DNA from 3 places in the Mesorhizobium sp. CCNWLY176 genome. Region 3 is predicted to be linked to each of the others. Evidence: predicted binding sites of a transcription regulator. Region 3 holds the regulator's gene; each other region holds the start of a gene.
The links. Region 3 encodes LexA, which represses DNA repair genes until DNA is damaged. Its sites were predicted from a motif close to TGTTCNNNNTGTGTTCNG; they were not measured.
Positions count from the first base shown of each region.

Region 1: the regulator LexA is predicted to act here: its motif matches at 1,603-1,620, upstream of WBQ96_RS12455 (YifB family Mg chelatase-like AAA ATPase).
Region 2: the regulator LexA is predicted to act here: its motif matches at 5,684-5,701, upstream of recA (recombinase RecA).

Region 1 covers NZ_JBBBDZ010000006.1:149,905-157,953, forward strand. The annotation lists gene WBQ96_RS12445 (glycosyltransferase family 2 protein) at 1-373, opposite strand, end outside; gene gshB (glutathione synthase) at 584-1,522, shown strand; gene WBQ96_RS12455 (YifB family Mg chelatase-like AAA ATPase) at 1,706-3,241, shown strand; gene WBQ96_RS12460 (transglutaminase-like cysteine peptidase) at 3,352-3,975, opposite strand; gene WBQ96_RS12465 (polyhydroxyalkanoate depolymerase) at 4,239-5,516, opposite strand; gene WBQ96_RS12470 (DUF1330 domain-containing protein) at 5,720-6,010, opposite strand; gene pyrF (orotidine-5'-phosphate decarboxylase) at 6,035-6,733, opposite strand; gene WBQ96_RS12480 (NADPH-dependent FMN reductase) at 6,730-7,320, opposite strand; gene pmtA (phospholipid N-methyltransferase PmtA) at 7,389-7,997, opposite strand.
Region 2 covers NZ_JBBBDZ010000007.1:96,395-104,443, forward strand. The annotation lists gene WBQ96_RS13670 (RNA methyltransferase) at 1-29, opposite strand, end outside; gene WBQ96_RS13675 (NADP-dependent isocitrate dehydrogenase) at 284-1,498, shown strand; gene alaS (alanine--tRNA ligase) at 1,607-4,273, opposite strand; gene recA (recombinase RecA) at 4,465-5,559, opposite strand; gene WBQ96_RS13690 (PfkB family carbohydrate kinase) at 5,853-6,719, shown strand; gene WBQ96_RS13695 (TfoX/Sxy family protein) at 6,689-7,012, opposite strand; gene WBQ96_RS13700 (GFA family protein) at 7,128-7,625, shown strand; gene sufA (Fe-S cluster assembly scaffold SufA) at 7,631-8,020, opposite strand.
Region 3 covers NZ_JBBBDZ010000016.1:130,400-138,448, reverse strand. The annotation lists gene trpC (indole-3-glycerol phosphate synthase TrpC) at 1-666, shown strand, start outside; gene moaC (cyclic pyranopterin monophosphate synthase MoaC) at 670-1,158, shown strand; gene WBQ96_RS23115 (molybdopterin molybdotransferase MoeA) at 1,161-2,366, shown strand; gene lexA (transcriptional repressor LexA) at 2,549-3,265, shown strand; gene WBQ96_RS23105 (ComEC/Rec2 family competence protein) at 3,286-5,874, opposite strand; gene gltX (glutamate--tRNA ligase) at 6,045-7,466, shown strand; gene gltA (citrate synthase) at 7,648-8,049, shown strand, end outside.

The sequences.
Region 1 (8,049 bases), on a different contig from region 3:
TGACCAGGTCGGCATCGTCACGCAGACGCGACACGAAAGCGTCGAGCGCGCAGAAATCGTAGGAATCGTCGGCATCGCCCATGATGATGAAGCGTCCGCGCGCAGCAGCTATGCCGCCCTGGATCGCTGCGCCGTAGCCCCGCGCCTGAACGGGCACGACCCGGGCGCCAAGACTGGTGGCGATGAGCTGCGAACCGTCGGTGCTGCCATTGTCGGCTATGAGAACTTCGCCCGAGACGCCGGCTTGCTGCAAAAAGTGCTGCGCCTTGCCGATGCAGGTCGCAAGCGTTTCGGCCTCGTTGAGACAAGGCATGAGAATGGTCAGCTCGATCTGATCTTCAGAAACTGCACGGATTGGCGTGACTGCGTTCATGACCACCCTCGATAAGCGTGCTCTTCGGCACGTCTCACAGCTTCTTAGCCGAGAATGATTGGCGTCCTGTTAACGCGGTCATGACATTCCGAGACATTCGCGTGAGGTGAGGTCCCGGCAGTCGGAGGAAGCGAAGTCGCCATTGGCAGACGCCGGGCAAAGCTATACATCCTCTCGACGATAAAAGCCCGCAGCGCCGGAGAAGCCTTCATGCCGCTCAACATCGCCGTCCAGATGGACCATATCTCCACCGTCAACATTGCCGGCGACACCAGTTTCGCGCTCTCGCTCGAGGCGCAGCGACGCGGGCACAAGCTGTTCCATTATACGCCTGACCGGCTGTCCATGATCGGCGGCACGGTGTTCGCGCGGCTGGAAACGCTGGAGGTGCGCGACGAGAAGGGCAACCACTTCACGCTTGGCGAGCCCGTGCGCACCGACCTCTCGGAAATGGACGTGGTGCTGCTGCGGCAGGATCCGCCCTTCGACATGAACTACATCACCACCACGCACATTCTGGAGCGCATTCACCCCAAGACGCTGGTGGTCAACGATCCGGCCTGGGTGCGCAACAGCCCGGAAAAGATCTTCGTCACCGAGTTTCCCGACCTGATGCCGGAAACGCTGATCACCAAGGACCCCCTTGAGGTCGCGGCCTTCCGCAAGGAATTCGGCGACATCATCGTCAAGCCGCTTTACGGCAATGGCGGCGCCGGCATCTTCCATCTGCTCGAGGCAGACCGCAACCTCGCCTCGCTGCTGGAAATGTTTGGCCAGATGTTCCGCGAACCCTTCATCGTCCAGCGCTATCTCAAGGATGTGCGCAAGGGCGACAAGCGCATCATCCTGATCGACGGCGAGCCCGTCGGCGCCATCAACCGCGTGCCGGCCGAGCACGATTCCCGCTCGAACATGCATGTCGGCGGCCGCGCCGAAAAGACCGAGCTGACGGAACGCGAGCGTGAAATCTGCGCGCGCATCGGGCCTTCGCTCAAGGAACGCGGCTTTATCCTCGTCGGCATCGACGTGATCGGCGACTACATGACCGAGATCAACGTCACCTCACCGACCGGCGTGCGCGAGGTCAAGAAATTCGGCGGCGCGGATATCGCAGCACTCTTCTGGGACGCAGTCGAAGCCAAGCGCTGAGGCTGCGCGCCCAGCAAACGCCACGGAATGTTCCAGCGCTGCAACCGGCCTCAACCCGGTTGCAATCTGCGCGGCAATTTTGTTCCCGTCTTGTTCTTGATTTGCTCTACAATCTATGCTTGTCTGACGCAGGGTTATCACTGGGCTGGGCATTCGATGCCCGCGCATGCGTCGGGGGACGGCATGGTATCGCGTATACGCACGGTTGCATTCCAGGGCATCGAGGCGGTTCCCGTCGACGTGCAGGTGATGGTCGCACCGGGGAAGGTCGGCATGCATATCGTCGGCCTGGGCGACAAGGCGGTGGCCGAAAGCCGTGAGCGGGTGCAGGCGGCCCTTCATGCATCCGGCCTGTCGATGCCGTCGAAGAAGGTCACCGTCAATCTCGCACCGGCAGATTTGCCGAAGGAAGGCAGCCACTACGACCTGCCGATCGCGCTCGGCCTGATGGCGGCACTTGGCGCCGTCCCGGGCGACGCGCTCTCCGGCTATGTCGTGCTTGGCGAATTGTCGCTCGACGGCACGATCGCCGCGGTGTCCGGCGCGCTGCCGGCAGCGATGGCCGCCAATGCCGAAGGCAAGGGCCTGATCTGTCCGGCCGCCTCAGGGCCGGAGGCGGCATGGGCAGGCTCGGAGATCGACATCTTGGCACCGCGAAGCCTGATCGCCATTGCCAACCATTTCCGTGGCACGCAGGTTCTGTCGCGGCCGGAGGCGAGTATCCACGCGCCGGCTTCGGACCTGCCGGACCTTGCCGATATCAAGGGCCAGGAAAGCGCCAAACGTGCGCTGGAAGTCGCAGCAGCAGGCGGTCACAATCTGATGATGGTCGGGCCGCCCGGATCGGGAAAATCCATGCTCGCGCAGCGCCTGCCATCAATCCTGCCGCCGCTGGCGCCGAAGGAACTGCTCGAAGTCTCGATGATCGCCTCGGTTGCCGGCGAGCTCGCGGGCGGCAGGCTGACCGACCGGCGGCCCTTTCGCGCGCCGCACCATTCCGCATCGATGGCGGCGATGGTCGGCGGCGGGTTGCGGGTGCGGCCCGGAGAGGTTTCGCTCGCTCATAACGGCGTCCTGTTCCTCGACGAATTCCCGGAGTTCTCGCCTCAGACGCTCGACGCGCTGCGCCAGCCGCTGGAGACCGGCGAGTGCATGATCGCGCGCGCCAATCATCGTGTCACCTATCCGGCGCGCATCCAGCTGATCGCGGCGATGAACCCGTGCCGCTGCGGCATGGCCGGCGAGCCCGGTTATCGTTGCGCGCGCGGCCCGCGCTGCCAATCGGATTATCAGGCGCGGATTTCAGGTCCGCTTCTCGACCGGATCGACCTGCGCATCGAAGTGCCGGCGGTTTCGGCGAGCGACCTGATCCGGCCCGGTGCGGCGGAAAAGAGTGCCGCGGTGGCGGCACGCGTGGCGACCGCCCGCACCATTCAGCGAGACCGGTTCGAGCGTGCCGGGGTTTCGGCGTCGCTCACCAATGCGCATTGCGCAACCGCGCTCATCGAAGAGATAGCCAAACCTGATGCAGCCGGCCTGTCGCTGTTGCACGTTGCAAGTGAAAAGCTCGGCTTTTCGGCGCGCGCCTATCATCGCGTGTTGAAAGTAGCGCGCACTTTGGCCGACCTCGACGGCAGCGAAACCGTCGGCCGTATTCATCTCGCGGAGGCTATTTCATACCGGATGACCGGTGACCGGTTGGCACAGGCGGCTGCGTAGAAGGGAGAAGTGCCTGCCGTGAAGGCCTGACAGAACGTGACGCGCCTTAGTTTTTATTTTTTACACATGTCGTTGTCCCAAAACCGGTGCACAGTTTTGAGCGACGGTCGTTATTGCACCGCGCCGACGAGCGGTGCCTGGCCTTCACGGATCGTGACCCAATGGCCGGTATGATCGCTGGCCTGACGCTTGAGGAAGCGATAGCCTGTCTCGTCCCACTGGCGCACGGTATCCGTCAGATTGTCGAGGACGAAGTCACCCTTGTCGGTTCGCACGGTCAGAACCGCATGGCCTTCACCGTCCGGCTTGCGCACGACGGTTATCAGCAGATTGGATACCGACAGACCCTTGTGGATTAGCTGCCGGCGCTTTTCGAGCACGTAGTCCTCGCAATCGCCGACGCCGTTGTCGGGATAGGCCCAGACCTCGTCCTTGCCGTAGATGTCAAAATCGTTCATCGGCGTAACGGCCCGGTTGACCTCAAGATTGACCGCAACAAGCATCTTCCAGAGAGACCCGGTGACGCGTTCGGGAACCGAGTTGCGCGAGCGTATGGAACATTCGGAGGGATTGATCTTGCAGAATTCGTAGTGACCGATCGGCTGCGAAGTCAGACCACCGGTGACCATCGGCGACGACGCGAAAGCCGGCGAGATCGACCATGCAGTCGCCGTCAAGCCGATCATCAATGCCACACGCCTGGATGCGCGCCACGCTTTCGGTGAGGAGTTCATTGCCCCGGTCCCGTTCGCCCTGTTTGTTAACAAAACGTTAAGGTCCGTGATGGGTCAATGTCAATTACAGCGAAGGGATGATTGACTTCATGGTTACCGACGAGGCCGGACAGCGACGATTTTGCAACAGAAGGCCCGGCCCTCAGGCAAATTGGTAGATCGGCCTGCACGTATAGGTCGAGCGCGGGATATCAGAACCGACAAGCATCCCTGTCCTGATCAAAAGGACAGGGTCTTGTCTTGCGTCCTACGCTCAATGGCGGTCAGGACTTGCCGGAGCGTACCAGTCGCGGCTTCTGCGGCACGCGGCTTTGCCGGCCATAGCTGTTGATGAAATCGGCAATGCGCGGCACGATCTCTGAGCGGAAGCGCGAACCGTTGAACACGCCATAGTGACCGACAGCCGGCTGCATATAGTGCGCGCGCATGTCATCGGGGATGTTGACGCAAAGATCATGGGCCGCCTGGGTCTGCCCCAGGCCCGAAATATCGTCGTTCTCGCCTTCGATCGTCAGCAGCGCCACATTGCGGATGGCAGCAGGGTCGACCGGAACGCCGCGATGGGTCATCTCGCCCTTGGGCAAGGCGTGGCGGACAAACACCGTATCGACGGTCTGCAGGTAGAATTCGGCGGTCAGGTCCATCACCGCCAGATATTCGTCATAGAAGTCGCGGTGCTTTTCGGCGCCGTCGCCGTCGTTCTTCACAAGGTGCATGAAGAAGTCCTTGTGGGCGGTGATATGCCGGTCGAGATTCATGCTCATGAAGCCCGAAAGCTGAAGGAAGCCGGGATAGACATCGCGGGTGAAGCCGGGCACCGGCCACGGCACCTGCATGATGACGTTGTCGCGGAACCAGTCGATGCCCTTTTCCTCGGCCAGGAGATTGACCGCGGTGGGGTTGCGGCGCGTATCGATCGGCCCGCCCATGAGCGTCATCGTCGCCGGCGCGAAGCGATCGCCGCGCGCTTCCATGATCGCCGCGGCAGCCAGAACCGGCACCGACGGCTGGCAAACGGCCATGACGTGGGTGTCGGGACCCAGCGCATGCAGCATATCGATGATGTAATCGATGTAGTCATCGAGATCGAACTTGCCTTCCGACACCGGCACCATGCGCGCGTCGGTCCAGTCGGTGATGTAGACGTCCGCATGCTGCATCATCGCTTCGACCGTGCCACGCAGCAAAGTCGCGTAGTGGCCCGACATCGGCGCTACGATAAGCAGCTTCTGGTCCGGCCGGCGCGAAGCGGGCAAGGCACGATCAAAATGCAGGAGATTGCAGAAAGGGCGCGACCAGACGATCTTTTCCGTCACCGGCACGGTTTTCCAGTCCACCACCGTCTGCGGAAGGTCGAAACGGGGCTTGCCGTATCGGCGCGTCGTGCGTTCGAAGAGTTCGGCGGTCGCTGCGATCGACCTGCCCCATTGGGTGTGTGAGAACGGGTTGAGCGGATTCGAATAGAACATCTTCACCGCGTCGGCATAGGCTCTCGCCGGCTGAAGCGCCGCGTGGTTCATTTCATAAAACTGATAGAACATTCGAGAACCTTCTCCGGCCAGACAGCCGTCCGGAAGCTTTTTGCGCCCTATTACAAGGTAGCGCGAAATTGTTGCAGCGCAATACGTCACGCTGCGTGAATTATGCTCATACTTTGGTCCAAGGTGTTGAAAAACCGTTGCAGCCGGTGCTTGCCGGCTCACAAACCTTCATTTTGCACCGCAACAGGCAGGCGGACGCTGCGTCAGGCTGGCCCTTCCACCAATACGATCTCGCCATCGGCGAATTTCTGCCGGATAGCCTTGGCGGCCTGGTATTCGGGTGAGTTGTAGCAATCGCGCGCTGCCGCCAGTGACGGAAACTCAATCACTACATTGCGCGCGCGGCCGGGGCCTTCGACGACCTCATGCGCACCGCCGCGAACGAGAAAATTGGCGCCAAAGCGCTCGAAAGCGGGCTTCGCGGTAGAAACATAATCCTTGTAACCCTCGGGGTCGCGAACATCGACGCGAGCGATCCAGTATCCCTTGGCCATCTTGTCCTCCAGAATCTTCTTTGTTCAGGCCTGCGCCATTTCGGCGAGGATAGCCTGCGCCGCCGCTCGCCTGTCAACCGCCGCAACGATCGGCCGTGCGACGACGAGGTGGCTGGAACCGTTGCGGATGGCCTGGGCCGGCGTCATCACACGCTTCTGGTCGCCGTGGTCGCTGCCCGCCGGGCGGATACCCGGCGTCACAACAGCCATGTCGGGTCCGACGATCTTGCGCACGGCGGATGCTTCGTCGGCCGAGCAGACAATGCCGCCCATGCCCGCCTGCAATGCCTGTTCGGAACGCCGCAGCACCAGCGTGTGCGGATCATATTCGTAGCCCGCGTCGATGACGTCCTGCTGGTCCATGGAGGTCAACACAGTCACGGCAAGCAGGCAGAGATCGCTTCCCCTGGCAGCCTCGACCGCGGCTCGCATCGCCTTGGGATAGGCGTGCAGCGTCAGCATGGACACGCCCATCCTGACGATGTTTTCCACGCCCTTGGCCACCGTGTTGTCAATGTCCAGCAGCTTCATGTCGAGGAAGACTTTGGTTCCGCCGCTTGCCAGTTCGCGGGCGAAATCGAGCCCGCCGGCAAAGGCAAGCTGGTAGCCGATCTTGTAGAAGGAGACGACGCCTTCGAGCTCGCGAACCGCAGCTTCCGCTTCCTTCAGCGTCGGCACATCCAGGCCGACGATCAGGCGGTCGCGCATCGTTTCAACCGTCATGCGTCAATCCTTGTCGAAAGCATGCGTGCGCGCTCGATCAGCGTGCGCGCGACATTTTCCATGGTGTGGCGAAGGCGTTCTTCCCTGAAGCCGCCGTTCTCGTCAAAGGCTTCGCTCGCATGGGCAACGGAACATTGCGGCGTGATGATCTCGACCTGACAATTCATCAGCACCGAACGCAGGTGATAAAGGCCGCGAAGGCCGGCGAAATTACCGTCCGACGACGAGCATAGCGCCGCGACCTTGCCGGCGTATGGCTTGAAGGGGCGGCCGCCATCCTTGCGGACGCGGCTGACCCAGTCGATCGCATTCTTCAACAGCGGCGGGATCGATGAGTTGTATTCGGGGCTGGCGATGAGGAACCCGTCATGCGCGGCGATCTGGCGGCCAAGCTTGACGGCGTTTTCCGGGACGCCTTTTTCCGCCTCGAGATCCTCGTCCATGATCGGCAGAGGATAGTCGCCAAGCGAAATGCGGGTGACTTCGGCGCCCTGAAGGACCAGTTCCTTGACCGCCACGTCAGCGGTCCTGCCGCTAAACGCACCGGTGCGGATCGACCCGGCAAAGACGAGAATTCGGGCAGTCATCAGCATGGCTCCTGTTCACCCGGGGTATAGGCGAACTGGTGTTCTAATCAACCGTCAAGATTGCAGCGTCAACCGTTTGCGCCGCGGCGATAGATCCAGAGCTGAGCCGGGGGAATGTTGCGTATGACGAAGTCGAAATGCTCCACCGTATACTCGCCTCGTCCGGCCGGAACCGGCGACAGCGGCCCATAGGTGATCTGGATGACCGGTCGACCAGAAGGCAGCCGATCGAGAATGTCATTGATATAGGCGATCCGCTTGGAAACCGGGAAATTCAGCAAAGGAACGCCGGAGATCGCGCAGTCGAACTGAATCCGGTCCTTGGGGCCAAGCGTCTCGTCAAGGTTAAAGGCGTCGCCCTGGATGACGTTGACGCCGGGATATCCCCTTCTCACGTGATCGACGAATTCTTCCGAATATTCGATTGCGTAGAGGTTCTGCGGCTTGATGCCCCGGGCCAGGATCGCCTTGGTGATGACGCCGGTGCCAGGCCCGAGCTCCAGAACAGGAAGGCCGGAGGCGGGATTGATGATGGAAGCCATGCGGCGGGCGGTGATGGAGCTTGTCGGGATGATGGACCCGACAGCCTTGGGCTTATCGATCCAACCCTTGAAGAAGCGCAGTTCGTCGTCGAATTTTGTCGCGAGCGACTTGCGCAGACCAGACCCACGAGCCATCGGCATATTCTCCTGCATTCCGTGCGCCCCGGTGTGATCTTTACGTCACGTA
Region 2 (8,049 bases), on a different contig from region 3:
AGGGGTTTTTCGCGATCAGTGCCTGCCATATCTGAAACCGTTTTGTTCGCGGCCTCTCTCGCACAGTTTTCAGTGAAACGAAACCTTGCAAGGGACGGCGCGCCAACCGTTTTCAGCCCAACATCTTGACCCAATGATGGTGGCTTTTGACATCATTGGCAAACGAGCGAACGTTTCCCGATGTAGCGTTTGCGCAGCCAACGGTGCTTTGCTATACGGGCCGCAACCCTTCGCGAAGCCCTTGGAACAACTCTGTTCCTCTCCCAGAAAGAGGCATTTCTCAATGACGAAAATCAAGGTGGATAATCCGGTCGTCGAACTCGATGGCGACGAGATGACCCGCATCATCTGGCAGTTCATCAAGGACAAGCTGATCCACCCCTATCTCGACATCGATCTGAAATATTTCGATCTCGGCGTGGAGCATCGCGACGCGACCGACGACCAGGTGACGATCGACGCCGCCAACGCGATCAAGAAGTACGGCGTCGGCGTCAAATGCGCCACGATCACGCCGGACGAGCAGCGCGTCGAGGAATTCAAGCTGAAGAAGATGTGGAAGTCGCCCAATGGCACCATCCGCAACATTCTGGGCGGCACCATCTTCCGCGAACCGATCATCATGAAGAACGTTCCGCGGCTGGTTCCGGGCTGGACGAAGCCGATCATCGTCGGCCGTCATGCCTTCGGCGACCAGTACCGCGCCACCGATTTCAGGTTCCCGGGCAAGGGCAAGCTGACGATCAAGTTCGTTGGCGAAGACGGCCAGACGATCGAGCATGAGGTGTTCGACGCGCCCGGCTCCGGCGTTGCCATGGCCATGTACAATCTCGATGAGTCGATCCGCGAATTCGCGCGCGCCTCGCTGAACTACGGCCTGCTGCGCGGCTATCCGGTCTATCTCTCCACCAAGAACACGATCCTCAAGGCCTATGACGGCCGCTTCAAGGACATCTTCCAGGAAGTCTACGAGCAGGAGTTCGAGGCGCAGTTCAAGGAAAAGAAGATCTGGTACGAACACCGCCTGATCGACGACATGGTTGCCTCCAGCCTGAAGTGGTCGGGCGGCTATGTCTGGGCCTGCAAGAACTATGACGGCGACGTCCAGTCCGACACGGTCGCACAAGGCTTCGGCTCGCTCGGCCTGATGACCTCGGTGCTGATGACGCCGGATGGCAAGACTGTCGAGGCCGAAGCCGCGCACGGCACGGTCACACGCCATTATCGCCAGCACCAGAAGGGCGAAGAAACCTCGACCAATTCGATCGCCTCGATCTTCGCCTGGACACGCGGCCTCGCCCATCGCGCCAAGCTCGACGACAACCTTGAACTGAAGAAGTTCGCCGATACGCTCGAGCGCGTCTGCATCCAGACCGTCGAAGCCGGCTACATGACCAAGGATCTTTCGCTGCTGATCGGCCCGGACCAGCCGTGGCTTTCGACCACCGGCTTCCTCGACAAGATCGACGAGAACCTCAAGAAAGCAATGGCCGCCTGATCTTCAGATCTACCGGGCGTGAAGAACGCCCGGTAAGACCATAACCCAACAAACGAAAAGGCCCGCGGCATCTGCTGCGGGCCTTTTCGATTCCGAATGAAAGTTGCGTCAGGCGCCCGCCAGCGCCGCCCTGACCGCCGCGATGGCCTCGGACGCCTTGCTGCCATCTGGACCACCGGCCTGGGCCATGTCGGCGCGGCCACCGCCACCCTGCCCGCCGAGTGCGGCAGATGCAACGCGCACCAGATCGACCGCGCTGAAGCGCGCCGTCAGATCATCCGTCACGCCGACGACAACGCTCGCCTTGCCGTCATCACCGGAGCCGACGAACACGACAACGCCCGAACCGAGTGAGCTCTTTCCGGCATCGGCCAGCGGCTTGAGATCCTTCGGCGTCACGCCTGAAACGGACTTGCCGAGGAAGCCGACGCCGGCCACGGTTTCGCGTTCTTCGGCAGCGCCATTGGCTGAAGAACCACCAAGGGCGAGCTTCTTGCGCGCTTCGGTCAGTTCACGCTCCAGCTTCTTGCGCTCATCGAGCAGCGCCTCCACGCGCGCAGGCACGTCGCCCGGCGCGACTTTGAGGGTTGCAGCAGCAGCCTTCAACCGCCGGTCCTGTTCGTCGAGATGGCGGCGCGCCGCCTCGCCTGTCAGCGCCTCGATGCGCCGGACGCCTGCCGCCACCGCACTGTCCGCCACGATGCGCACCAGGCCGATGTCACCGGTCGACCTGACATGCGTGCCACCGCAGAGTTCGACCGAATAAGGCCGGTTCGCCTTGACGCCGGAAACACCGGTGCCCATGGAAACGACCCTGACCTCATCGCCGTATTTTTCGCCGAACAGCGCCATCGCGCCTTCCGCGATCGCATCGTCCACGGACATCAGCCGCGTGGTGACCGGGCTGTTCTGCACGACGATCTCGTTCGCCATGCGCTCGACCTCCTCGAGCTCCTCCGAAGCAATCGGCTTGTTATGCGAAATGTCGAAGCGAAGCCGCTCGGGCGCGACCAGCGAGCCCTTCTGCGCAACATGGGTGCCCAGCACCTCGCGCAGCGCCTCGTGGATGAGATGCGTCGCCGAATGGTTGGCCCGCAACCTCGTGCGACGCGCATGGTCGACCTTCAGTTCGACGGCAGCGCCTGTCTTCACCGCGCCCTTCGTCACGTTGCCGTTGTGGACGAACAGGCCGTCTGCCTTCCTCTGCGTATCCGAAACCTCGATCGAAAAGCCTTCGCCGGAGATAATCCCGGTGTCGCCCATCTGGCCACCGGACTCGCCGTAAAACGGCGTCTGGTTGACAATGACAGCGACCTGCTCGCCCTCCTTGGCCGCATCCACGACCGCGCCGTCCTTCACCAGCGACAGAACGATGCCTTCCGCCTGCTCGGTCTCGTAGCCGAGGAATTCCGTCGCACCCGCCTTTTCGCGGACGGAGAACCAGACGGTTTCGGTCGCCGCCTCGCCGGAGCCGGCCCAGTTGGCGCGCGCCTCGGCCTTCTGCCGCTCCATCGCCTCGGTAAAGCCGGCCAGATTCACCGAGATGTTGCGCTGACGCAGCGCATCCTGCGTAAGATCGAGCGGGAAACCGTAGGTGTCATAGAGCTTGAACGCCGTCTCGCCGTCCAGCATGTCACCGTCGCCAAGCGTTTCGGTCGCGTCGGCGAGCAGTCCGAGGCCGCGTGCGAGCGTCTTGCCGAAGCGCGTCTCCTCGAGCTTCAGCGTCTCCGTGATAAGCGCCTCGCCGCGTCCGAGTTCGGGATAGGCCTGGCCCATTTCGCGCACCAGCGCCGGCACCAGCTTCCACATCAGCGGCTCGTTCGCGCCGAGCAATTGTGCGTGGCGCATGGCCCGGCGCATGATGCGCCGCAGCACATAGCCGCGTCCCTCGTTCGAGGGCAGCACGCCGTCAGCGACAAGGAAGGAAGACGAGCGCAGATGGTCGGCGATCACACGGAACGACGCAACGGTGTCGGCATCGGGAGCGCGGCCGAGGGCGGAAGCCGTGACGTCGATCAGATGGCGGAACAGGTCCGTCTCGAAGACGCTTTCCACGCCCTGCAGGATCGAAGCCATGCGCTCCAGCCCCATGCCAGTGTCGATTGAGGGACGCGGCAGCGCAACGCGCTCCTCCTTCGTCACCTGCTCATACTGCATGAAGACGAGGTTCCAGAACTCCAGGAAGCGGTCGCCATCTTCTTCCGGGCTGCCGGGAGGGCCACCCCAGATATGCTCGCCGCGGTCGATGAATATCTCCGAGCATGGCCCGCACGGCCCGGTATCGCCCATCGCCCAGAAATTGTCCGAGGTCGCGATGCGGATGATGCGATCGTCGGAAAAGCCGGCGATCTTCTTCCAATAGCCCACCGCCTCATCGTCGGTGTGGTAGACAGTGACGAGCAGCTTGTCCTTGGAAAGTCCGAACTCCTTCGTGATCAGGTTCCAGGCGAGCTCGATCGCGCGCTCCTTGAAATAATCACCGAAGGAAAAATTGCCGAGCATCTCGAAGAAGGTGAGATGGCGCGCGGTATAGCCGACATTGTCGAGGTCGTTATGCTTGCCGCCGGCGCGCACGCTCTTCTGGGCGGTCGTGGCACGCGAATAGGAACGCGTCTCCAGACCGGTGAACACATTCTTGAACTGGACCATGCCGGCATTGACGAACATGAGCGTCGGGTCGTTGCGCGGCACGAGCGGGCTCGACGGAACGACCTCGTGCTCGTTCTTCCGGAAATAGTCGAGAAAAGTCGACCGGATTTCGTTTACGCCACTCATGTCTTTGCCTTTGTGAGAGCTCCGCCGTGCTGAAGGCGGAAAATGGACATGGCCTTTTAGCCTTCGCACCCACACCTGTCCAGAACGCCAAAGTACCGCAAATCCATATCCGCGAAAGGCCGCGCCGGTTCAAAACAAAACCGCCGGCACAAAGGTCGGCGGTTTGTCAAAACAGCTGAAGCGCGACCAGCCTATGCTTCGTTGGCTTCGCCAGCATCATCCTCGAAATCGGCTTCCGGTCCACCTTCAAGGAATTTCTCGGCGATCAATCCTGCGTTCTGCCGCAAGAGCAGTTCGATCTCGCGAGCCGTGTCAGGATTATCGCGCAGGAACAGCTTTGCGTTTTCACGGCCCTGGCCGAGACGCTGTGAATTATAGGAGAACCATGCGCCCGACTTCTCGACCACGCCGGCCTTCACGCCGAGATCGACAAGTTCGCCGGTCTTAGAAACACCTTCGCCATACATGATGTCGAATTCGACCACCTTGAAGGGCGGCGCCAGCTTGTTCTTCACCACCTTGACGCGGGTCTGGTTGCCAACGACCTCATCGCGATCCTTGACCGCACCAATGCGACGGATGTCGAGGCGAACCGAAGCATAGAATTTTAGCGCGTTACCGCCGGTCGTCGTCTCGGGCGAACCGAACATCACGCCGATCTTCATGCGGATCTGGTTGATGAAGATGACCATCGTGTTCGAACGGGAGATGGAAGCTGTCAGCTTGCGTAGCGCCTGGCTCATCAGGCGCGCCTGCAGACCCGGCAGGGAATCACCCATCTCGCCTTCGATTTCGGCCCGCGGCGTGAGTGCCGCAACAGAGTCGACGACCAGAACATCAACAGCGCCTGAGCGCACCAGCGTATCGCAAATCTCCAGAGCCTGCTCACCGGTATCCGGCTGCGAGATCAGGAGGTTCTCGAGATCGACCCCAAGCTTGCGGGCATAAACCGGATCAAGGGCATGCTCGGCATCGACGAATGCGCAAATGCCACCCTTCTTCTGCGCCTCGGCAACCGTATGCAGCGCCATCGTCGTCTTGCCCGAGCTTTCCGGACCGTAGATTTCGATGATGCGGCCGCGCGGCAGGCCGCCGACACCGAGCGCGATATCCAGGCCGAGAGAGCCGGTCGAAACCGTCTCTATCTCGACAATCTTCTCATTTGCGCCGAGGCGCATGATCGAACCTTTTCCGAAAGCGCGCTCGATCTGCGACAGCGCGGCATCCAGAGCCTTTGATTTGTCCACCGTTTTGTCCTCTACAAGCCGCAACGAATTCTGAGCCATGATACATTACCCCTTGGACGTCAATGAAAGGCCGGGCAACCCGGTTTTGTCATCAACATGTACCTCTTTTGTTCTAATTTGGCAAGAGGTCTCAAGTGGTTGATAAATAATCGATTTCCACACATGTTCTATTTTTGTACCATAGACACACACTGATAGCTGCGATTGCGCAGGCATTTGGCTGCCGGAGGCGCAGCCTCCGCGAATCGCTGCTTCGGATTGTCCAACACCCATGCCCGCGCGATAAGATCCGCAAGATCCGCCACCGGGTTTTCATTTTAACAGGATGCGCGATGAAGTCTTCCAGAATTCTGGCCATAGGCGGCGCGCATATAGTCCGGCACGGCCAGATCACAGGCTCATTCACGCCCGGCGAATTCAATCCGGGCGTGATGCGCGAGGATGTCGGCGGCGATGCGTTCAATGCCGCGCGGATAGTCATACGACACGGCGACTCCGCTTCGCTGATCTCGGTGAGAGGCGGAGACGTCGCGGGCGAAACCGTATCCTGCGCCATTGCCGCAGAAGGTATTTCGGACCTTTCCGTGATTTTCCTGGATCGCAAGACGCCGAGCCGGACGGTCTTGCTGGACAGCGACCACCGCCTCATTGCCGGGCTCGACGACACGGCGCTCTACGACCTTGTCTTTCCGAAGCAGATGCGGCGTTCGAAGATGCGCGAGGCGGTGGCGCAATCCGACGCAATTCTTTGCGATGCCGCCATGCCCGCCGCTGCCCTCGAAAAGCTCGCAACGCTCGCCGCCGGCAAGCCGTTGTTTGCGATTGCAGAGTCTTCGACCAGGATCCTGCGTTTCGCGAATCTTCTGCCTGAACTCGCATGCCTTTTCATGAAACGCGAAGGCGCCATTGTGCTTTCGGGCGATAGAGGAAAGAGCGAGATTGCATCGATTGCAGAGGAGCTGCGCGAGCGCGGCCTCGCATGCGGCATCATCATGGAAGACGACGGAACAACCGTCGGTTTCGACCGGAAATCCCTCTTTTCGATTCGAGCGCTCGATCCCGCATATTCACTCGCGGCATTGGCAGGCGCCACAATAGTCGCTCTGATGCGCGGATTGCCGATGCGCGAGGCGCTCTCGGCAACAAGCCCGGCTCAAGAACCGGGCACTCACTTGCCGGCGCGCAAGCCCGCCTCATAGGCCCTGCGCGCCCAGACCGTCATCTCTTCGGGATCATCGAGCGCGTCTTCAGGGATGCTCCAGTAAGGCATGGCGACTGTCTTGCCATGCCTCGACCCGGTGTAGGTCCATTGGGTGCAGCCGGCAGCTTCGAAATCGGGCGCGCTTTGTGCATCTGCCTTCAGCCGGAATTCGCCACGGATCTCGACCGCGATGATGACGCCATCGAAATAGACGCCCTTGCCGCCAAACAGGCGACGGATTGAAACCGGCCCAAGCCCGTCGAAAATTTCGCGGATGCGTTCGTCGTCCATGGCGTGATGATGTCACGCGGCCCTGAACTTGTCATGCTGGCAACCAAAGCTCTGCTGACAGGTTTAACGCCCGTACGTGATATATCGAAGCGATCGATTGCCAGGAGTTGCCAGAATGCCCGTCCTGCTCAAAGGCTCATGCCACTGCGGTGCCGTTCATTTCGAAGTCGAGAGCCATACCCCTGCCCCCTACCAGCTCTGCTACTGCTCGATCTGCCGCAAACAGCAGGGCAGCGGCGGTTATGCCATCAATCTGGGCGCCGACAATGAGACGATGAAGGTCACAGGCAAGCGCCACATTGGCGTCTATCGTGCCAAGATCGAGGACGACGAGCATCCGGTCTGCGAGGTTTCCAGCGGAGAGCGCAATTTCTGCAAGAGATGCGGGGCAGCCCTGTGGCTCTACGACCCGACATGGCCGGAGCTTGTCCACCCCTTCGCCTCAGCGATCGACACCGACCTGCCCATCCCGCCGCAGCGCACGCACCTGATGCTGAAATACAAGGCGAACTGGATTGAGCCGGATATCGCCAAGGGCGACAAGACATTCGACGTCTATCCCGAAGAATCGATCGCCGAATGGCACAAAAGGACCGGTATGTGGGTCGACTAGGCCGTTCAGGCAGCGCCGGCTGACGCTCTCGCCTCGGCAAGCTGCTTGAGGTCGGCGGGCTTCAGTTCGACAGATTCACCGCAGCCGCAGGCCGAACTCTGGTTCGGATTGGTAAAGGTGAACCCGGTGCGAAGCTGCGTCACCTCGAAATCCATCACCGTGCCGAACAGGAAAAGCGCTGCTTCCGGCGCGACATAGACATGGGCGCCGTCACGCTCGATGTGATCGTCCTTGGGGTTGGGCTCGGTCACGAGATCGACCGTATACTCCATGCCCGCACAGCCGCCCTTCTTGATGCCAAGGCGAATGCCCTGCGCACCTTCACGGGTCGCCACGATCTCGTTGACGCGAGAAGCGGCCTTTTCGGTCATGCTTATGACGGCAAAGCGTCCCATTTCATTCTCCATGCCCATGCAGGTTCAAG
Region 3 (8,049 bases):
GCCGGCGGCTTCGCGCTGATCGCCGAAATCAAGAAGGCGAGCCCCTCCAAGGGATTGATTCGTCCGGATTTCGATCCGCCAGCGCTGGCGCAGGCTTACGAAGAAGGAGGTGCAGCCTGCCTTTCGGTGCTGACCGACACGCCTTCCTTCCAGGGCGCACCTGAATTCCTGACCCACGCGCGTGCTGCCTGCACATTGCCGGCCCTGCGCAAGGATTTCATGTTCGAACCCTATCAGGTCTATGAAGCGCGCGCCTGGGGCGCGGATGCCATTCTGGTCATTATGGCGAGCCTGACCGACGACGATGCCAAGGCGCTTGAGGAGTCTGCATTCGAGCTCGGCATGGACGTGCTCATCGAAGTGCACGACGAGGCCGAGACGAAACGGGCGCTGAAACTGTCCTCGCGGCTGATCGGCATCAACAACCGCAACCTGCGCACCTTCGAGACGAGCCTTGAGACATCCGAAAGATTGTCGTCACTGGTGCCCGACGACCGCCTGCTGGTCGGCGAAAGCGGCATCTTCACCCATGAGGATTGCCGGCGGCTGGAGCACTTCGGCATCGGCACATTCCTGGTCGGCGAGAGCCTGATGCGGCAGCAGGACGTGGCGGCGGCAACGCGGGCGCTGCTCACCGGCAAGTCCGCGCAAGCGGTAAACGGCTAGGCCATGAGCGCCAAACCCGCCCTCACCCATCTCGGCGTCGAAGGCCAGGCGCATATGGTCGATGTCGGCGAAAAGGCTGAAACCGAGCGCACGGCGATCGCCGAGGGCTTTGTCACCATGCTGCCCGAGACGCTGAAATTGATCCGCGAGGGCAATGCCAAGAAGGGCGACGTGCTCGGCACGGCGCGTATCGCTGGCATCATGGCGGCCAAGCGGGCGCATGAGCTCATCCCGCTCTGCCATCCGCTGCTGTTGACCAAGGTTTCGGTCGATATCGAGCCGGACGATTCCTTGCCCGGCCTGCGCGTGACCGCACTTGCCCGCGTGACCGGCAAAACCGGCGTCGAAATGGAAGCGTTGACTGCGGCTTCCGTCGCCTGCCTGACCATCTACGACATGGCCAAGGCCGTCGATCGCGGCATGGTCATTTCCGGCATAAGACTGGTTCAGAAGACCGGCGGCAAATCCGGCGATTACCGGGCTGGTGCATAGAGATGGCGCTTCTGCCGGTCACCGACGCCCTGCAACGCCTGCTCGATGGCGCCGGTCCCGGCAATGCAGAGTCTGTGCCCTTGGCCGAGGCTGCAGGCCGTGTGCTGGCCGAACCTGTCCGAGCGCTGCGCACGCAGCCGCCGTTCGACGCATCCGCCATGGACGGATATGCGGTGCACAGTGCTGACGTCGCCAATGTCCCGGCAACGCTGAATGTCATCGGCGAAGCTCCGGCCGGGCGGCGCTTTGCCGGCAAAGTAGAGCCGCATCAGGCCGTGCGCATCTTTACCGGCGCGCCGATGCCGGACGGTGCCGACACCATCGTCATCCAGGAGAATACCCGCAAACTCGATAGCAAGACCGTTGAGGTCACCGAAACGGTTGATGCCGGGCGGCACATTAGGCGCAAGGGTCTCGATTTTTCCACAGGCGACCTGCTGCTTGAAAAAGGCAGGGTTCTGGATGCCGGCGCATTGTCCCTGGCGGCAGCGGCCAATCACCCTCGCCTGCCGGTCGTGAAGAAACCGCTGCTGGCGATCATCGCCACCGGCGACGAGCTTTTGCCGCCGGGCAGCGAACCAGGCCCCGACCAGATCATCGCCTCCAACAGCTATGGCGTGGCAGCGATCGCCGAATCGGTTGGCGCACGGGTGCTCGACCTCGGCATCGCGCCCGATCGCAAGGAGGCCATCTCGGCGCTGATCAAGCGCGCCGTGGAGGCCGGCGCTGACGTGATCGTGACGCTGGGCGGCGCATCGGTTGGCGACCACGATTTCATCCACGACGTGCTGACCGAGGAAGGCGTAACCCTCGATTTCTGGAAGATTGCAATGCGGCCCGGCAAGCCGCTGATGTTCGGCAGGCTTGGACACACCCGCTGCATCGGCCTGCCCGGAAATCCGGTGGCGAGCCTCGTCTGCTCGCATCTGTTCCTGAAGCCGCTGCTGGCGCGGCTTGGCGGGCGACACCATGTGCCGGACATTCATGAGGCGTTCCTCGGCACGGCGATGCAGGCCAACGATCTGCGTCAGGACTATGTGCGCGCCGTTCTTCGAGACGACGACACCGGGCTCGTTGCGACGCCATTCGAGATCCAGGACTCCTCGATGCTGAGGACCTTCACCGAGGCCAATGCATTGATTATCCGCGAGCCTTTTGCGCCGGCGGCTGAGGCCGGCGCGCCGTGCACCGTCCTGAAAATTCGCTGACCTGAAGCTTCAGAGACTTTCGTTCCGCTCCTGTTCGGTCGAGAGTCTCCAAAGTCGGAGTGTTCGCGTATTGTTTCCACCACGTTAATATATTCATTAAAATTTAAACGGTTGCAGAACACAAATGGAACAGATAGTGTTTGTTCTGGTTTTGTTTTTGATTTGATTCTTCGGGGGTGGCCATGCTGACGCGCAAGCAACACGAGCTTCTAATGTTCATCCACGAGAGGATGAAAGAAGCCGGAATCCCCCCCTCCTTCGATGAAATGAAGGAAGCGTTGGACCTTGCGTCGAAATCCGGCATCCACAGGTTGATCACGGCTCTTGAAGAGCGCGGGTTCATTCGCCGACTACCGAATCGTGCTCGAGCGCTCGAAGTTCTGCGTTTGCCCGATTCCATGGCTCCCGGGCTGGCGCCGCAGCGCGCGAAATTCTCGCCGAGCGTCATCGAAGGAAGCCTCGGCCGTCGGCCGGAACCTGCGCGTAGCCCTGTGGCCGGCAATGACGATGTCGGGTCCGCTGTATCAATCCCGGTAATGGGCCGGATTGCCGCCGGTGTGCCGATCGAGGCCATCCAGCACAAGACGCATTCCATCTCCGTGCCGCCGGAGATGATCATGGGCGGCGAGCACTACGCCCTTGAAGTCAAAGGCGATTCGATGATCGAGGCCGGCATTTTTGACGGCGACACGGTCATCATCCGAAATGCCAACACGGCAAATCCCGGCGAAATCGTCGTTGCGCTGGTGGATGAAGAGGAGGCCACGCTCAAGCGCTTCCGCCGCAAGGGCGCATCGATTGCGCTGGAGGCAGCAAACCCGGCCTATGAAACGCGGATTTTCGGACCTGACCGCGTGAAGGTCCAGGGCAAGCTGGTGGGATTGATCCGGCGCTACTGATGATGCGCGGCGCCGCCAGGTTACGGTTTGGCGCTTCGCGAATTTGAGTATCTGGACTTTTTGAACTGATTGTTCGCCGGCTTACTTTCTCTTAGTTGATATGGCGACAACCCGCGCGCCTCTCGAGAAAAGGCTCGCTGCGTATGCCAGGGGCGATACGGTTGTGTCAGCGCAAAGCGGATTTCGGCGCGTCGCTCTGAAATGTCTCCATTCAGATAGATGGCGGCACTGCCGAATTTGGCCAGTTCGCGTTTGGTGACGACAAGTGGCACCGGTTCCTCGCAGACATCCTCGGCTGTCGCGTCGTCGACCACGATAAGGCTCGTATAATCGCAGGCGCGCCGCGCGGAACGCCAATCGGCGGCGTGTGCGATAATCGCGCCGGATCGGTGCGTCGCCAGACAAAGACCATCGTGGCAGTCGAAACCAGCGGGGAGCAAGTTCGCCAGCTTTCCGGGAGATTGTTCGGACGAAATAGTCGTATCGCTTGATGCAAGACCGGCTGCTTCATTTTCCGCGGAATCATCGAAGGACGTGCCGTTCGACGAATTACGACGCCCTTCCCGGCTTGGCTTTTTCTTGCCGGCATCGTTAATCGTATCGACCGGCTTGATCAGATTTTCCGATAACAGCGCGCGCTTCCAGTTTTCGATCGTGAATTCGTTCGGCCGCGCGCGGTTGACTGCGAGATTTTCATCATCGACCGGTACAGCCACCAGTCTCGCATCTTCCGAGACGAGAATGTCGGGCGCCCGAACGTCTGCCAGAAGCAGCATTCCAGCGAGCGTGAAAGGCACCGCCAGCAGTCGCAGCCATGTGGATGCCATGGTCGCAATCACCAGCGCGACGGTGAGCAATACCAGGGATTGCCCCGAAACCAGCCCGACCGCATCGACGGGCGAGCGATCCGATATCCATTGCGAAATGACGATCATCGCCGTCAGCCCTTTGCCCATGACGTAGAAGAACGGACCATCCAGGCCGAGCGGCATCGCCAATGAGCCGGCGACGGCGAAAGGCATGACAAGGATCGATACGGCGGGCATGACGCCGAGATTGGCGAGAAGGCTAAGCGGCGAGACCCTTTGAAAGTGATAGGCGCCAAATGCGGTCGTCGCGAGCCCGGCAATGATCGAGGTCATGGCGAGTGCGCCGACGGAGCCGATCGTGCGCCTGGTCAAACCGGCAATCAGCGACACATTGCCCGGTGGAACAAAAGGTTTTGACCTTTGCGAGCGCCTTTCCGCCCACAGGGCATAAGCGCCGACGAGCGCTGCGGTCGCAGCAAAGGACATCTGGAAGCTCGGGCCGATCACCTCATGCGGCGAGATCGCAATGACTACTATGGCCGAGATCGCCAGATTGCGCATGGTGAGCGCGCCGCGATCGAACAGCAGTGCCGCAAGCATGATCGCCAGCATGATGAAGCTGCGTTGAGCCGCTACCTCGCCGCCGGAGATGAAAAGATAAGACGCGATCGCGACAAGAGCTGCGGCGGCGGCATATTTCTTGACCGGCCGGCGCGAAGAAAGTCCCGGAAACAAGGCAAATGCTGCGCGCAGCGTCCCCATGACCGTTCCCGCTACAAGCGCCATATGCAGGCCGGAGATCGAGATGATGTGATAGATGCCCGTGCGGCGCATCGATTCATTGATGTCCTCGGGAATGCCGGCGCGAATGCCGACCACAAGAGCGGCCGCGATCTCACCTTCCGGGCCGCCGATCTGGCTTCGGATGCGATCCGCAATGATATTGCGGGCATTTTCAACCCAGATGGAGAAGCGAACGCGGGCGGAAGACTGAGCAGTCGGTTCTACGAGTTCAGGCCCACGCAGAAAAAAGCCGCTTGCACCAATTCTGTCAAAATAGCTCTTGAAGGAAAAATCATAGCTGTCGGGCCGCACGGGGCCGGAAGGCGACATCAGCTTGACCGAGCCCCTGATTTCCGATCCGACCATCAGCCCCGGCGGGATTTTCCGGGCCGAGACGCGAACGCGGTCCGGCGCGTAGCGCAGCGTCGGCCTTGCCGTTGCCAGTACATCAATGGTCAATCGCACACGGCCATTGGCCATATGGTCGATGCCTGCGACACGCCCGGTCAGTTGAGTCGAAATTTCCGAGCCAAGGATCTTGGTGCCCGCGCGCCAAGTCTCGATCTTGGCAAACCCCATGCCGACGACGCAGATCAATGCGCCCATGGTCGCAAAACGGAGCAGTTGGTGATGCGAAGGCAAAAGCAGGAGCAAAGCCGACAGGACGGCGCTGCCGCCAAACATCGGCAGGAAATCCGGCTCGGCTTCGAGCCCGTAATAGATGATGGCGCCGAGCGCTAGAAATACCGGAATGAAAAGAAAGGGCGTGCCACGCTCGAGTTCCAGGACGATTGCCGTCGCGAAGGATCGCGTAGCTCGAGCACGTGAAGGAATGGAATGAAGCGTCTTGCGCCAAGCTGCCGGAAACAGCAGCGGTCGAGATTTCCAAGGTGCCAGCGGTGTCGGAGCCGGCTCGGCTGGCGGCGATCGCGAGGGAGGCGAGACAAGCGGCGCGTCAAGCGGATAGGCAAATTGCGCCCGCTCGCTCACCTCGCCTGTGGATGTCTCGCGCGCCATCCAGAGTTTCCCCAATTCGGGGCCCTGGCCGGCACGCGCGCATCTCGCGCCTATCCCGACTTGCCCCTGCCCCTTGCACCCCTGACCATCCATGCTACATGAACGCTACCGAATTGCCATGCGTGCCATCTTCGGCTCTCGCCGGCTCGTCCCTGCCTTCTGGAAGTCCAATGTCCGACACAGTCATTACCCGTTTCGCCCCCTCGCCCACCGGCTATCTGCATATCGGCGGCGCCCGCACGGCCCTGTTCAACTGGCTCTATGCGCGCCACACCGGCGGCACGATGCTGCTGCGCATCGAGGATACCGATCGCGAGCGCTCCACCGATGCGGCGACCGCCGCCATCCTGGATGGCCTTTCCTGGCTCGGCCTGCACTGGGAAGGCGAGCCGGTATCGCAGTTCGAGCGCGCACTGCGCCACCGCGAGGTAGCGGAGGAACTGGTTCGCGCTGGCAAGGCCTATTACTGCTACGCCTCCCCCGAAGAGCTCACGGAAATGCGCGAAAAGGCCCGTGCCGAGGGCCGTCCGCCGCGTTACGACGGCCGCTGGCGCGACCGCGATCCTTCCGAGGCACCTGCCGGGGTGAAGGGCGCGATCCGCATCAAGGCGCCAACTGAGGGCGAGACGATCGTGCGCGACCGCGTGCAGGGCGATGTTCGCTTTCCCAACAAGGATCTCGACGATTTCATCATCCTGCGTTCGGATGGCAACCCGACCTACATGCACGCCGTCGTGGTCGACGATCACGACATGGGCGTCACCCATATCATCCGCGGCGACGACCACCTGACCAACGCCGCGCGCCAGACGGTCATCTATGACGCCATGGGCTGGGACGTGCCTATCATGGCGCATATCCCGCTGATCCATGGCGCGGATGGCGCCAAGCTGTCGAAGCGCCATGGCGCGCTCGGCGTCGAGGCTTACCGCGCCATGGGCTACCTGCCTGCGGCGCTGCGCAACTATCTCGTCCGTCTTGGCTGGAGCCATGGCGACGACGAGGTGATGTCGCTCGACGATATGATCCGCTGGTTCGACATCGACGACGTCAACAAGGGTGCGGCGCGCTTCGATTTCCAGAAGCTGGAGGCGCTGAACGGCCTTCATATGCGCAAGATGGATGACGCAGAACTGCTCGACATCTTCATTGCGACGCTGCCTTATCTCGAGAACGGCGCAACGATTTCCGAAGGGCTGAACGAAGACCGCAAGAAGCAGCTCCTGGCCGCCCTGCCCGGCCTGAAGGAGCGTGCAAAGACATTGGTCGAACTCGCTGATGGCGCTGCGTTCCTGTTTGCCGCGCGCCCGCTTGCGATGGACGAGAAAGCTGCTGTTCTGCTCGGCGAAAAACCGCGCACCACCTTGCGTGGTGCGCTGGATGCTCTCAAAAATGTGAATGACTGGAACGCGGCCACGACCGAGGCTGCTATCCGCGAATTTGCCGTCGCCAACGAGCTGAAGCTTGGTGCTGCGGCGCAGCCGCTGCGAGCCGCCTTGACCGGCAAAAGCACCTCTCCCGGCGTATTTGACGTGCTTGCCGTGCTGGGTCGCGAAGAAAGCTTGGCACGCATTTCGGATCAAATCGATTAAGCCGTTCTGGCCTCATCGACGGGCATTGAAACCCGTCTGCTGCGGTGCAACATTAGCATCACTGCCGAACTTGGCACGCCTTGAGAAATGCGATAGCAAAAGCGCGCATTTCGATATGCCTCACATATTGCGTTGCAAGAAACCGCGTTTGACGCGGGAAAGAAACTGAAGGGAGTTTGCGATGACCGAATCGACAGCGAAACTGGAATTTGGCGGCAAAACCCACGAATTCAAGGTGCGAAGTGGCTCCGTCGGACCAGACGTGATCGACATCGGCGCGCTCTACAAGGATACCGGCGCCTTTACCTACGACCCCGGCTTCACCTCGACGGCGAGCTGCGAGTCGGAAATCACCTTCATCGATGGCGATGAAGGCATCCTGCTGCATCGCGGCTATCCGATCGACCAGCTGGCCGAGCACGGCGACTTCCTCGAAGCCTGCTATCTCTTGCTTTACGGCGAATTGCCGACCAAGGCGCAGAAGGACGACTTCGACTACCGCGTCACGCGCCACACCATGGTGCATGAGCAGATGTCGCGCTTCTTCACCGGCTTCCGCCGTGACGCGCATCCGATGGCCGTG